Regions from separate parts of the Streptomyces sp. PH9007 genome, predicted to be linked through region 1. Evidence: riboswitches for the same ligand, from Rfam matches in the RefSeq annotation. Region 1 holds a riboswitch; the other holds the start of a gene.

What was found. A riboswitch is a leader RNA that binds a small molecule or an ion and turns the genes downstream of it on or off. The one in region 1 is predicted to bind cyclic di-AMP.
Region 2: another riboswitch for cyclic di-AMP. It lies ahead of ACTFAP_RS15700 (M23 family metallopeptidase); the one in region 1 lies ahead of ACTFAP_RS09445 (peptidoglycan DD-metalloendopeptidase family protein).

Annotation. Positions count from the first base shown of each region.
Region 1 is NZ_CM187440.1:2,110,752-2,117,964, reverse strand. Features, by position in the region: gene ACTFAP_RS09470 (ATP-binding protein) at 1-435, shown strand, start outside; gene ACTFAP_RS09465 (GtrA family protein) at 411-881, opposite strand; gene ACTFAP_RS09460 (5-(carboxyamino)imidazole ribonucleotide synthase) at 1,193-2,341, shown strand; gene purE (5-(carboxyamino)imidazole ribonucleotide mutase) at 2,338-2,877, shown strand; gene ACTFAP_RS09450 (membrane dipeptidase) at 2,883-4,094, shown strand; cyclic di-AMP (ydaO/yuaA leader) riboswitch at 4,398-4,569, shown strand; gene ACTFAP_RS09445 (peptidoglycan DD-metalloendopeptidase family protein) at 4,575-5,357, shown strand; gene ACTFAP_RS09440 (ABC transporter permease) at 5,481-6,281, opposite strand; gene ACTFAP_RS09435 (ATP-binding cassette domain-containing protein) at 6,278-7,213, opposite strand, start outside.
Region 2 is NZ_CM187440.1:3,429,069-3,436,281, reverse strand. Features, by position in the region: gene ACTFAP_RS15715 (ATP-binding protein) at 1-1,389, opposite strand, end outside; gene ACTFAP_RS15710 (very short patch repair endonuclease) at 2,070-2,519, opposite strand; gene ACTFAP_RS15705 (aldo/keto reductase) at 2,586-3,515, opposite strand; gene ACTFAP_RS15700 (M23 family metallopeptidase) at 3,599-4,594, opposite strand; cyclic di-AMP (ydaO/yuaA leader) riboswitch at 4,604-4,753, opposite strand; gene ACTFAP_RS15695 (extracellular solute-binding protein) at 4,972-6,360, opposite strand; gene ACTFAP_RS15690 (caspase, EACC1-associated type) at 6,360-7,213, opposite strand, start outside.

The DNA.
Region 1 (7,213 bases):
ATCGACGAGGTCGTCCTCCAGCAGCTGGAGGAGTGGAAGCCCGCCTACCGGGGCACCGGGCGGGCCCTGGTGCACTCGGGCAAGGCCGGGCTGCGCGCCGTGGGCACCCCCGGGGCCGTGGCGCAGGTGCTGGCCACCCTGATCGAGAACTCACTCATGCACGGCGCGGGCACGGTGGCGCTGCGCACCCGCACCACCGGCAACCAGGTGGTCGTCGAGGTCACGGACGAGGGCCGCGGGGTGCCGGTGGAGCTGGGCGCGCGGGTCTTCGAGCGGACGGTGTCCGGCCGCAACTCCACCGGGCTGGGACTCGCGGTGGCCCGTGATCTCGCGGAGGCGGACGGCGGGCGTCTTGAGCTGCTCCAGCAGCGGCCCCCGGTGTTCGCGCTGTTCCTGAGCCGGGAGGCCGATCAGACGGCGTCGGCGGGGGAGTGAGCGGGGCGGCCGTCGCGGGGCGCGCGCTCCTTGAAGACCCAGGTGCGGTAGGACCAGAAGCGGAACGCCGACGCGATGCCCAGCCCGATCACGTTCTTGGCGAGGTTGTCGGCGAGCACCGAGGTGAAGCCGAGGCCGTAGTGCGAGATGGCGAGCGCCGCGTTCTCCAGCAGCAGGCCGACGCACGAGAACAGCACGAACAGCCCGGCCTCGCGGCGCTGCCTGCCCTTGTCGCGGTCCCGGTAGGTCCAGTGCCGGTTGCCGAAGTAGTTGGCCGTGATGGCGGCGCAGGTGGCCAGCAGCCCGGACAGCAGCGGTTCGACGCCCAGCGCCTGGGCGCAGAGGTTGAAGACCACGACGTTGACGAGGAAGCCGAAGGCGCCGACCGTGCCGAACTTCGCCGCCTCGCGGGCGAGCGGGGGAGGCAGCGGGAGCCTGGGGCGCATCGGACCCTTTCCGTGTCACGTCGGCGGCACAGCAAAATCGTACAGAACATCACATAAGACTGCGATCATGCTAACCAGCTCCCCCGGCACGGCGCCCGGTGAACAGCCGGACCCGCCGCGCGAAGGCCGCCGGGAGACCGCGGCGGAGCACTGCCGGCCACGGGCGGGCCGTACCCGGAGCCGACGCGAGCACGGGCCCCGCCGGTTCCGTACGCTCCCGGCCGGTTCCGTACGGGCTCCCCGGACGTCTCCCGGCTCCTTCCCCACCACTGCCCACGGCAGCCCCGCACCCGGCCGATACCCTGGGCACCGTGACATTTCCGGTAGTCGGCATGGTGGGCGGCGGGCAGCTCGCCCGGATGACCCACGAAGCGGGCATCCCGCTCGGCATCAAGTTCAAGGTTCTCAGCGATACGCCGCAGGACTCGGCGGCCAAGGTCGTGGGGGAGGTCGTCATCGGCGACTACCGCGATCTCGACACCCTGCGTGCCTTCGCGAAGGGCTGCGATGTGATCACCTTCGATCACGAGCACGTCCCGACCGAACATCTGCGCGCACTGGAGGCGGACGGCATCCCCGTGCGCCCCGGCCCCGACGCCCTGGTGCACGCCCAGGACAAGGGCGTCATGCGGGCCCGCCTGACCGAGCTCGGCATCCCCTGCCCCCGGCACCGGATCGTCGCCGACCCGGCCGATGTGGCGCGGTTCGCCGCCGAGGAGGCCGGGGGCTTCCCCGTCGTCCTGAAGACCGTGCGCGGCGGCTACGACGGCAAGGGCGTGTGGGTGGTGGACTCCGCCGAGGACGCGGCCATCGCCCAGCCGTTCCTGGCCGGCGTGCCGGTGCTCGCCGAGGAGAAGGTCGACTACACGCGCGAGCTGGCCGCCAACGTGGTCCGCTCCCCGCACGGCCAGGCCGTGGCGTACCCGGTCGTGGAGTCCATCCAGGTGCGCGGCGTGTGCGACACGGTCATCGCACCCGCCCCCGGCCTGCCCGAGGAGCTGGGCGCCGCCGCCCAGCAGCTGGCCCTGCGGATCGCCGCCGAGCTGAACGTCACCGGCCACCTCGCCGTCGAGCTGTTCGAGACCACCGACGGCCGGGTGCTGGTCAACGAGCTGGCGATGCGCCCGCACAACTCCGGCCACTGGACCCAGGACGGCGCCATCACCTCCCAGTTCGCCAACCACCTGCGGGCCGTCCTCGACCTCCCGCTGGGCGACCCCCGCCCGCGCGCCCCGTGGACCGTCATGGTCAACGTCCTGGGCGGCGACTACCCGGACATGTACCCGGCGTATCTGCACTGCATGGCACGCGACCCCGGGCTGAAGATCCATATGTACGGCAAGGACGTGAAGCCCGGCCGCAAGGTCGGCCATGTCACCACCTACGGCGACGAGCTGTCCGAGGTCCGCGAACGCGCCCGGCACGCCGCCGACTACCTGCGGGGAACGATCGACGAATGAGCATCCGTAACGCGCCGGCCGCACCTCCCGTGGTCGGCCTGGTCATGGGCTCCGACTCCGACTGGCCGGTCATGCAGGCCGCCGCCCAGGCCCTCGACGAGTTCGAGGTGCCCTACGAGGCGGACGTGGTCTCCGCGCACCGCATGCCGCGCGAGATGGTCACCTACGGCGAACGGGCCGCCGAGCGCGGGCTGAAGGCCATCATCGCCGGCGCCGGCGGCGCCGCCCATCTGCCCGGCATGCTCGCCGCCCTCACCCCGCTGCCCGTCATCGGCGTCCCGGTGCCGCTCAAGCACCTGGACGGCATGGACTCGCTGCTGTCCATCGTGCAGATGCCGGCCGGGGTGCCGGTCGCCACCGTCTCGGTGGGCGGCGCCCGCAACGCCGGCCTGCTGGCGGTGCGCATCCTCGCCGCGCACGACCCGAAGCTGCGCGACCGGATGCGGGACTTCCAGACCGTGCTCAACGCGCAGGCCACCGAGAAGGGCCGCAAGCTGCGGGCCTCGCTGCGCAAGGACGGGGAGGCCGCCCGGTGAGCGACCTGAGCGCACACCTGGAGCGGGCCCGCGCCCTGCTCGCCGAACACCCCGTGGTGGACGGCCACAACGACCTGCCGTGGGCGCTGCGCGAGCAGGTCCGCTACGACCTGGACCGGCGCGACATCGCCACCGACCAGAGCGCCCACCTGCACACCGACCTGCCGCGGCTGCGGGCGGGCGGGGTCGGCGCGCAGTTCTGGTCGGTGTACACCCGCTCCGACTACGCCGGCGACGCGGCGGTCAGCTCCACCCTGGAGCAGATCGATGTCGTACGGCAGCTGCTCGCCCGCCACCCCGGCGAACTCGCCCCGGCGGCCTCGGCGGACGAGATGGAGAAGGCGCGCGCCGAGGGCCGGATCGCCTCCCTGATGGGCGCCGAGGGCGGGCACTCCATCAACAACTCGCTGGCCACGCTGCGCGCCCTGTACACGCTGGGCGTGCGCTACATGACGCTCACCCACAACGACACCATCGACTGGGCGGACTCGGCCACCGACGAGCCCCGGCACGGCGGCCTCAGCGCGTTCGGCGAGGAGGTCGTGCGCGAGATGAACCGGATCGGCATGCTCGTCGATCTCTCCCACGTCTCCGCCGACACCATGCGCGACGCGCTGCGGGTCAGCGAGGCGCCGGTGATCTTCTCGCACTCCTCGGCGCGCGCCGTGTGCGACCACCCGCGCAACATCCCCGACGACGTGCTGGCCGCGCTGCCGGGCAACGGCGGGGTGGCGATGGCGACCTTCGTGCCGAAGTTCGTGCTGCCGGCGGCGGTGGAGTGGACGCGCCGCGCGGACGAGAACATGCGCGCGCACGGGCTGCACCACCTGGACACCACGGAAGCCGGTATGCGCGTCCAGCGGGCCTTCGAGGAGGCCCACCCGCGTCCGGTGGCGACCCCGGCGACGGTGGCCGACCATCTGGACCACATGCGCGAGGTGGCGGGCGTCGATCACCTCGGCATCGGCGGTGACTTCGACGGCACGGCGTTCCTGCCCCAGGGCCTGGACTCGGTGGCGGGCTACCCCAACCTCATCGCGGAGCTGCTGCGGCGCGGCTGGTCGGACGCCGATCTGGCCAAGCTGACCTGGCAGAACGCGGTCCGCGTGCTGCGTGACGCGGAGACGGTGGCCGCCGGTCTCGGCGCGCGGCGCGGTCCCTCGAACGCCACCATCGAGCAGCTGGACGGCCCGGTCACTGCCGATTCCGGACATTGAGAACATTGGGTGGGATAGCGTCTCTTGGGAGATGCGTGGTGACCGACCTCACTTTCCGCCCCTGACGGGGTTCCGGCGAGGTGCGGGGCGCCGCTCCGCAAGGTCGGCAAGTGGGACATTCATACGTGAAGTTGGTGCAGAACGGGAATGATCGCCCGAAGGTGATCATTCCCGTTTCTGTTGCGTGATCAAGCCCGCGCCCGCCGCCGCTTGTTGTCTTGTCCGAATTAACGGGATTACGGTGCTCCCGCGTCGCACCCGCGACGATCCGCGACCGGACGCCCAATCCTGTCACCGGCCACGGAAACGCAGTCCTTCCCCATGACAGGAGCGGGGGAACCACTTCCCGCCGGCCCGTACGCAGCACGGACCGGCTCGGGGTGAAGCCACCGCCGCGCGGCTCGTCCGACGGCAGTGGCCGGGCTCCTTCTCGGCCCGAACCCGACAGCTCACCTCGCAGGCGATGAGAGGAGTCCCCGTATGTCCGGACGCGGTCGTCACCGCGCCTCGCGCGCCCATCGCTTCACCCGTCTCACCCGTGCCTCCGTGCTGCTGGCCATCGGCGGCGCCGGCATCGCCGTGCCGCTGGCCACCGCCGGTGCCGCACACGCCGCCGACGAGCCGGCCGTCACCGCCACGTACACCGTCAAGGCTGGTGACACCCTGAGCAAGATCGCCCGCGACCTGGGTCTGGAGGGTGGCTGGAAGGGTCTGTACGCCGACAACAAGGCCGCCATCGGCGCCGACGCCGGTCTCATCAAGCCCGGCCTGAAGCTGGAGCTGTCCACCTACGCGGGCACCAAGACGGCCACCGCCGAGGTGGAGACCCCCGCGGCGGAGCCCGCCCCGGCGACCGGCGGCTGGGTCTCCCCGATCGCCGACGGCGCCCTGGCGACCGGCTACAAGGTGGCCGGCTCCATGTGGGCCAGCGGCTACCACACCGGCATCGACTTCCCGGCCGCCACCGGCACCCCGGTGCTGGCCGTGGGCGACGGCGAGGTCATCTCGGCCGGCGACGGCGGCAGCTACGGCAACCAGGTCGTCATCCAGCACGCGGACGGCCACTACAGCCAGTACGCCCACCTGTCCTCGCTCTCGGTGAGCGCCGGCCAGTCGGTGTCCGCCGGTGACGAGATCGGCGGCGTCGGCAGCACCGGCAACAGCACCGGGCCGCACCTGCACTTCGAGATCAGGACCGGCGCCGACTACGGCTCGGACATCGACCCGCTGGCCTACCTGCGGGCCCAGGGCGTCACTCTCTGACGCCTCCCCGACGGCCGCCCGCACCGGCCCCGCCCGCCCCGCCGCCCCCCCGTGGACGGCGGGGCGGGCGTTCTCCGTACCCGCCCCGGGCCCCGGCTTATCCGCCCGGCCCCCGGCTCCGGCTCAGCGGCTGAGGTTCTGGTAGCGGCGTACCGCCAGCGGCGCGAACACCGCGACCAGGACCACCGGCCACGCGATGGCGAGCGCCATCGCGTTCTCCGTCGGCCAGCTGGCGCCCGCCGTGTGCAGACCCGGGTTGCCGAACAGCTCCCGGATCGCCGACACCGTCGCCGACAGCGGGTTCCACGCCGAGATCGTGCCCAGCCACCCCGGCATCAGCTCGGGCGCCACGAACACGTTGGAGACCGCGGTCAGCGGGAAGGCCAGCGGGAAGACGATGACGCCGACCGTGTCCGGGTTGGGCACCAGCAGCCCCACGAAGATCCCGACCCAGGTCATCGCGATCCGCAGCGCCAGTACGAGCGCCACCGCCAGCAGCGCGTACCCGATGCCGCGGTGCCAGGTCCAGCCCACCAGCAGCCCGCATCCCACCAGGACGGCGATCTCCAGCAGCGCCCGGAACAGATCCGCGACGCTGCGCCCGGTCAGCAGCGCGGAGCGGGCGATCGGCAGCGAACGGAACCGGTCCACCACCCCGCGCTGGGCGTCGTGCGCGACCGAGGTGGCGGTGGCCCCCATCCCGTACAGCATGGTCATCGCGAACACGCCCGGCAGCAGGAACTCCCGGTAGTTGCCGCCGTCCGGCAGCTGCATGCCGCTGCCGAAGACGTAGCCGAAGACCAGCACGAACATGATCGGCAGCATGAAGTAGATGCCGATCTCCTCGGGCGAGCGCACCACGTGCGCCATGTTGCGGCCCGTCATCACCCAGCTGTCGGCCGCCGCCAGACGGAGCTTCCTCATGCCGCCACCTCCGTCTTCCCCGTACGCCCCGCCGTGAGGTGCAGGAACGCCTCGTCGAGGGTCGGCCGCCGGGTGCCGATGTCCTCCACCGTCAGTCCGGCGTCGTGCAGACCCCGTACGACCTCGGTCAGCGCCGCCACCCGGTCGGTGACCGGGACGCCCACCCGCCGGGTGTCCGGGTCGGTGGTGGCGGGCGCGCCCGCTATCCGCTCCAGCAGGGCGGCCACCGTCACCAGGTCCCCGGCCCGCCGGGTGACGATCTCCACCCGGTCGCCCCCGATGCGGGCCTTCAGCTCGTCGGCGGTGCCCTCGGCGATGACCCGGCCCGCGTCGACCACCGAGATGCGGTCGGCGAGCTGGTCGGCCTCCTCCAGGTACTGCGTGGTCAGCAGCACGGTGGTGCCGGCGGCGAGCAGGTCGCGCACCGCGTCCCACACCTCGTTGCGGCTGCGCGGGTCGAGTCCGGTGGTGGGCTCGTCCAGGAACAGCACCCGGGGGGTGCGGATGATGCTGGCGGCCAGGTCCAGCCGGCGCCGCATGCCGCCGGAGTACTGTCCGGCCGACTTGGCGCCGGCGGCGGTGAGGCCGAACCGCTCCAGCAGTTCGTCGGCGCGCCGTCCGGCCGCCGCCTTGGACATCCGGTGCAGCCGCCCGAACATCACCAGGTTCTGCCGGCCGCTGAGCGTCTCGTCGACGGCGGCGTACTGGCCGGTGAGCCCGATGGCGCCGCGTACCCGCTGCGGCTCGCGCGCCACGTCCAGGCCGCAGACGGTGGCCCGGCCCGCGTCGTACCGCAGCAGGGTGGCCAGCGCCCGCACGGCGGTGGTCTTGCCGGCGCCGTTGGGGCCGAGCACACCGTGCAGGGTGCCCGTCTCGACGGTGAGATCGAATCCGTTGAGGGCGTAGGTGCCCCCGTACCGCTTGCGCAGCCC
Region 2 (7,213 bases), 1.3 Mb from region 1:
AAGGAGTGTTTCGTACACCTGGCGGGCGATGGCGACGGTTTCCGGAGCGGCCGGCCCCGGGCCGCCGAAAGGTTCGGGGTCGTCAACCGTGTCGGTCTCGTGGAGCATGCGGAGCGCTGTGACCGGGACCGTCTCCTCCAAGAGGCGGATCATCGAGCGGAGAACGTCCGGATTCCCGCCCTGATAATCCATCGCGGCCTCCACCAAAGGGTGTTTTCTGTTGATACGCAGAACGATCCGGCCATCGTGACGCTTCACGTTCCAGGCGAACTTCAGGGGGCTACCATGCGCTCGCGACACCACCTGACCACGTTGTCGTGCGGAACGTGAGGCGGCCTCACGGGTGTACCTGGCGATCCTCTCCAAGTGACGACGCAAGGAGACGGGGGGAACCACGCTCGCCTTGCGCACATCCACGCCCCAGTCGACATCGGTCTCCGCAGGGATGTCCACCGCGATCCGCGCGAGGTTGTATTTCTCCTCGCACCGCAGCCCGCGGATCCCCAGCCAGTCACCGGCCAGGATCAAACGGTCACGTCGGTAGACGTAGAACCCCTGCTGCCCCAGCCATCCCCTGGGCCCGGCAGCCGACTCATACTCGGCCCCCGAGAGGCGCTGGGCTGTCGGGAGGACGAAGGGCTCCACGCGCACCGACTCCGATCCCAGCGGCAACGGTTCCCAGGGGACCCGCTGTACCGATGGGTGCGTGGACAGGAACGGGTCCCAGGGGGAAAGTTCGGAGCCGCGCACCCGGATCCGGCACCGGGCAGGACGCTGCAGAAAGCGGGCGAAGACCATTGACAGGTGGGCTTGAGTTCGCTCGGCCTCCGTATAGAACTGGGACTGCATCCTTTCGTCGTCACTGGTCACAGCGGTGTTGTGGTAGCCGGAGAGGTGCTCCCAAAGGACGACAGTCCCGTGCTGCATACTTCCTGCGATCCGACGCAGGCGAGTCGTGGTCATGTCGCCGGAGTTACGGAGAAGCCGCCACTCCTTGCAGAGCTCCACGACACCGAGATCCCACGTCCGAACGTGCCAAATCCCGTCCTTGACGGTGGCGACGGTGAGCTTGCGGCACTGGGAGAAGGAAGCGGACTTCAACCCCACCCCGAAACGGCCGAGATCCGTGGCGCTCCGCTCGGTGGACGGGCCGCGGGCCGCCACCGTCATGGCGGTCACCAGCTCCGGCTCCGTCATCCCCCTGCCGTCGTCCGTCACCGCAATCCAGGAACCCGGTCCATCCCATGTGAAGTCGATGTCAATGTTCTTGGCCTCTGCCGAGATGCTGTTGTCCACGAGATCTGCGACGGCGGCAGGAAGGGAGTAGCCGAGTGAACTGAGGGACGCCACCATGCCGGCAGGGTCGGGAGCAGCAACGTCGAACTCCATCTTTTTTACGCTCCGTACCCGGTCAGCCCTGTGCGGTCGATTCGTCTGTGTGCTCTGCGCAGCGGCATGTGACAGGACTTCTCAAGCCTCGTACGAGGATGCGCTGCCTCGTCCCACCCCAACCGAAATCCCCCTCGGCGCATGGTACCGAAAGGTGCTTGTCTGGTGAAGGCCATCTCTTCGGAGCGCTGTCCCCCGGCTTCGCGAGGCATAACGCAAAAGCCGTTGAGTCACCTTGGCCAGCCTGGCGATTGAGACCTCCAGGCCCCTCCAGGATTTCAGAGAAGGTGCGGTGGCCAGAACGACTACTGCTGGCGGTTGTTGGACGAGAACCGCGAACTCACTACTGCCAGCCATCGAGCAAGATGGGTGCGAACCCCGCCCAGTAGCGATGGAGAAATTGGTGGCTGTGTTCATGAACTCCTCGGGGATGGCAACAGCGCCACCCCAGCAGGTCTGAGCGTGCTTGCAGGACCTCCCCTTCAAGTTCACCCGTCCATTCGCAGGCGGCGGGGACGCTGTTGGTGACTTCAACTCCTCAAGCGCCATGGATGCTGTGGCGACCTTCGGGGAAGCCTTCACTGTCAGACTGGTCTCCTCGTACGTCTCACATATGAACGTCGGTCATTTCCCTGTCCGGAGGTGCGAGGCAGATCAAGATCTCTCCCTCATTCTTGTTGTCATTCGCCCGCCCCGCGGGCAGCCACCACTTGGGCGATCCGGACGGCCACCGCATCCGGCTTCTCGTGCTCCCAGAAGCGCAGCACCCTCCAGCCCTCGGCGGACAATCGCTCGGTCGTCTCCCGGTCCCGGTTGATGTTCTTGTCGAGTTTCTGGCGCCACCAGTCCTTGTTCGCCTTCGGCTGCGTCGCGTGTTCGGGGCAACCGTGCCAGAAGCAGCCGTCCACGAATACGGCGACCTTGGGGCCCGGGAAGGCGATGTCGATGGTTCGACGGGACATCCCGGGCACCTTCCGGTGCAGGCGGTATCGGTGCCCGGTGGCGTGGAGAAGACGACGGATCGCCAGCTCGGGACCGGTGTTGCGGCTGGCCTGCCGGCTCATGCGGGAGGAGACCGCGGCGGAGGACGGCGTGGGGCGCGGATCGGCGCTCCGCGATCCCTCGTTCACGCGCCCTCCAGTTCTCGGCCACAACGGACCGAACGATCGTATGTGATCGTCCACCCACCGGCTTCCTCAGGCCGAGGCGTTTGTCAGGGTCGTGAGGTCTGTTTCCGTGAGGGTCACGGTGGTGGACTTCAGGAGTGGGGGGAGTTGGTCGGGGGTGCGGGCGCTGGCGATGGGGGCGGTGATGGTGGGGCGGGCCGCCAGCCAGGAGAGGGCGATGGTGGAGAGTTCGGTGTTGTGGGCCGTCGCCACCTCGTCCAGGGCCGACAGCACGGCGCGGCCCCGGTCCGTGTCCAGGTGGCGGGAGGCCGCGGTCGAGCGGGCGCTGGTGACGGGGGCGCCGGGGCGGTACTTGCCGGTCAGGAAGCCGCTGGCCAGGGCCGAGTACGGCATGACCGCCAGCCCGTGGCGGGTGGCCAGGTCGGCGAGGGGGCCTTCGTAGCTGTCCCGGGACATCAGGTTGTAGCGGGGCTGGAGGGCCGTGTAGCGGGCCTTGTTCTCCCGGGTGGAGAAGGCCAGCGAGGCCTCCAGGCGGTCCGGGGAGATGTTGGAGGCGCCGATCTCGCGGACCTTGCCCGCGCGGACCAGGTCGTCCAGGGCCGTGATGATCTCCGCGACCTCGACGGACTCGTCGTCGAAGTGGGTGTAGTAGAGGTCGATGTGGTCCACGCCCAGGCGGCGCAGCGAGGCGTCCGCCGCCGCCTTGATGGTGTCGGCCGACAGGCCCATGTGCTCCGGGTGGCGGCCCACCTTGGTGGCCACCACCACGTCGTCGCGCCGGCCGCGGCGCGCCAGCCAGCGGCCGATCACCGTTTCGGACTCGCCGCCGCGGTGGCCCTCCACCCAGGCCGAGTAGGCGTCGGCGGTGTCGATGAAGTTCTCGCCGGCCGCGACGTACGCGTCCAGTACCGCGAAGGATTCGGCCTCGTCCGCCGTCCAGCCGAAGACATTGCCGCCCAGGCAGAGCCCGGACACCTGAAGATCGCCGATGGGGTTCATGGCGGTCAGGGTATGCCGCCGGCCCTGGTGTCGGGGGGAGTCACCAGGGCCGGCGGCGGTGTGGGGGGATGGTCGTTGGCCGGTCAGACCGCCTGGCCCTTGCCACGCAGCCACGCCAGCGGGTCGATCGGGTCACCGCCGCCGGGGCGGACCTCCAGGTGCAGGTGGGGCCCCGAGGAGTTCCCGGTGGAGCCGACCCGGCCGATGGTGTCGCCGGTGTCGACGGACTGTCCCGCGGTGACGTTCATCGAGGAGAGGTGGCAGTACCAGAGTTCGGTGCCGTCCTCCTGCTCGATGATGATGCGGTAGCCGTACGAGCCGGCCCAGGCGGCTTCCTTGACGGTGCCGGTGTGCACGTTCTTCACGGGGGTGCCGGTGGGGGCGGCGAAGTCGGTCCCGGTGTGGGTCGAGGACCACATGGAGCCGCTGGCGCCGAAGCCGGAGGACAGCGTGTAGCTGGTGAGGGGGAGGGTGTAGCTGGCGCGCAGTTCGGCGAGGCGGCGCTCCTCCTCCAGGCGCTGACGCTCTTCCTCGGCCTCGCGCTGCCGCTGCTCCTCGGCGAGCCGCTCGGCCTCGGCGAGTTCGGCGGCGGCGGCGACGGCGTCGCTCTGCGCGCTGGCCAGGACCTGGGCGTGCTCGGCGGCCTGGGCGGTGGCTTCCTGTTCCTCGGCCTGCTGGAGGATGCGGGCGCGCAGCGCCTCGCCGGCGTCCTGGGCCTCGGTGAACGCGGTCACCGAGGTGGTGTCCTGCACCTCCGGCTCGCTCTCCGGGGAGGAGATCAGGTCGCCGAGGACGGGGATCTGGTCGGGGATGGAGCGCACGGAGTCGAGGCCGGGTACGGAACCCGTGCCGCCCTCCTGGGCGGTGGCCATGCCGCCGGCACCGACGGCGGCGAACATGCCGACGCCGAGGACCGCGCGGCTGCGTGCCATGGTGCCGCCACGCTGCCGGGCGACCCGGTGCCGGCCGCGCACGGGGCGCAGGGTCTCGGCGCTGGGGTTCCACTCGGTACGGGGCTCGTCCTCGATGGTCTGCGGCCCGTAGTAGGCGGGGTGGGACCCGTGCGGGTTCGACGCCACGGAGGCGTTCTCCTTTCCTTCCTTCGCCGACCGGGTTAGCTGACGGGTTCGGAGCAGGAAGGTCTCCTACGGACGGTGGGCCGTCCGATGCACCCCAAGTGGTGGTTCCCCGGTTCCCGGCGCGCTGGTGGCGTGCCGTGGATTAGGCGGTACAGCACGACCGCCGTCTTGGCGACGGCGGAGACGACCGCGCTGCGTTATCGAACGTTAATAGACGGCCCGCCGTAATTCCAAGTGGATCCGGGAATTGAGTCAGGCACTTTCCCCCCTCAAACAGGTGTGGATCATGGCAAATTACCCCATAGATTTTTGTTGCTGCCATGGCAAGTGTTTCTGACGGTGTGTCAGTTGTTATCGGAGTGATGTCTTCCGATCACTCACGGTGAAAGGCGTCCCTCCAGTGCGAGCGCCAGCTTCTGGTGCAGCCGCTCCGCCGTCCCCTCCACCGACCCGTTCCCGGCCAGCAGTTGCGCCACCTCCTGCCGCAACTCGCGCGAGAACGCCGGATAGTACGGGCTCGCCGGCCGTGCCCTGGCCTCCTCCAGCGCGCACCACAGCAACTCCGGATACCCCGGCGGCACCTCGCGCACCGCGCCCTCCGCCGGCTCCCCCGGCGCCCGGGGCACCGCCACCGCCGTGACGGCCGCGCAGTCCAGTTCCGTCGGGTCCCCGATGCCGTACGCGTCCCGCAGGGCCGGAGCGAACCCCGCTTCCAGCAGCCTGCGCTGGCTGTCCGGCTCCGCCGTCAGGAAGCGGATCAGCCGCTCGGCGTCCGCCGCCCGCGCGCTGTCGGCCGAGACCGCGAGCGACTGCCCGCCCAGCGCCGCCGCCCCCGGCAGCGGGACCACACCGAAGTCCGCGCCGTCCGGCAGCGTGGCGTCCAGGTGCTGGTACGCGTACGGCCAGTTCCGCATCAGCACCACCCCGGACGGGTCGCCGCCGTCCGTCTCCCCCGTGAACTCGCGCAGCGCGCCGGTCTCGTCCGCCTCCCGGGCGCGTTCGCTCAGCTTGCTGCCGTCCGCGATCCGCAGCAGTTCCCTCAGCCCGCGCCGCAGTTCCTCCTCGCTGCCCCGGTAGCGGCCCCGCTCGTCGGTCAGCTCCACCCCCACGCTCCAGAACGCCTCCAGCACGTTGACCGTCAGCCCCTCGTACGGGCGCAGTTGCGTGACGTACAGCGGGTGTTCCTGGCCGCCCGGCCACTGCGCGATCAGCTCGCCGAGCGTCTCGTGGCCCAGCAGTTCCCCCGGTTCGCGGCCGAGCGCGGTGAGCAGGTCCTGGCGGTAGTAGAGGAGTCCGACGTCGGTGTTGAACGGCACGGCGTACGCCCGCTCGCGCCAGCGGCCCGCCTGTGCGGCCTGGGCCAGGAAGCCGGCGTCCAGCAGGGTGTCGTCCAGCGGACGGATGAGCCCGGCCTCGGCGAACTCCGGTACCCAGGTGGTGTCCAGGTTCAGCACGTCGAAGTCGGCGCTGCCCGACTGGAGCGCGGCGATCAGCTCACTGTGCTGGCCGTCCTCGGTGCGCGGCAGCTCCACCAGCCGGGCCGGGCGGTTGTCCTCGTCCGCGTTCCAGGCGTCGATCAGCGCCTGCCGTACGCCCTCGCCCTCGCGGCTGGTCAGGTCCGCGCCGCTGACCACCACCAGCGGGCGCCCGTCGTCCGGCCGGGCCGGAGTCCGGCCCGGGTCCGGCGCCCCGCTGCACCCGGCCGCCACCGACAGCGCCAGCAGCCCCGACAGTACCCGCGCCCGTACCGCGCGATGCCGCGTCATCACGGCTCCCGGGGCGCGGTCAGGCCCCGCAGGGTCCCGGCGAGCGCCGCCCCCGGCGACCCCGAGCTGTCGAAACACAGGCCGCCCGAGGCGATGAGCATCCGGTTGTACAGGTGCTCGCAGCCGAGCGAGCCGTACGAGACGACAGCGACCGGCGGCGCCGCGTCCGCAGGTACGTCCAGCCGCCCGGCGCTGTCCTCGTCATCGGTGATCAGCACCACCAGCCGGCCCCGGTCCGGCTCTGCGGCGTCCGGCTCCCGCGTCAGCAGCGCGAGGCCCGCCTCCAGCGCCGGGGTGATCGGGGCGTGCCGTTCCACCGGGGCGAGCGCGTCGACCGCCGCCCGTACCCCGTCCGCCCCGTCGTACGGCGCCAGGCCCCGCACCGTATGCACCGGACCGGCGCCGCCGCCCGGTGTCGCCAGCAGCGCGTACCCGTCCTCGGGCCCCAGCACCCCGATCGCCGTCCGCAGCAGCGCCGCGTACTGCGCTTCCCGGGCGTACGAACCCGAGGACACGTCCACCACGAACACCACGTCGCGCGGCCCCTGCCGGCTCTCCTCCGCGCGCAGATACCCGGCCGCCGCCGCCTCGTCCGGCGCCAGCAGCCGGGGCAGCGCGGGCGCGGTCACGAACGCCTCGTGATTCAGCGGCGGCGCCTCGATCAGCGCGCGCCGCTCGTCCCGCGGGTCCCGGAAGCCCTGCGCGCCCAGCGCCCGCGTCCCCTCCGCCGAGCCCAGCCACGCCCCCAGCCGCCCGATCGCCTCCCGCCGCTCCGCGTCGTCGGCGGCGGCGTGCTCCCAGTGCACGGGCACGAACGTCAGATCGAGCGGCGGTACGTCCCGCGGGTAGTACG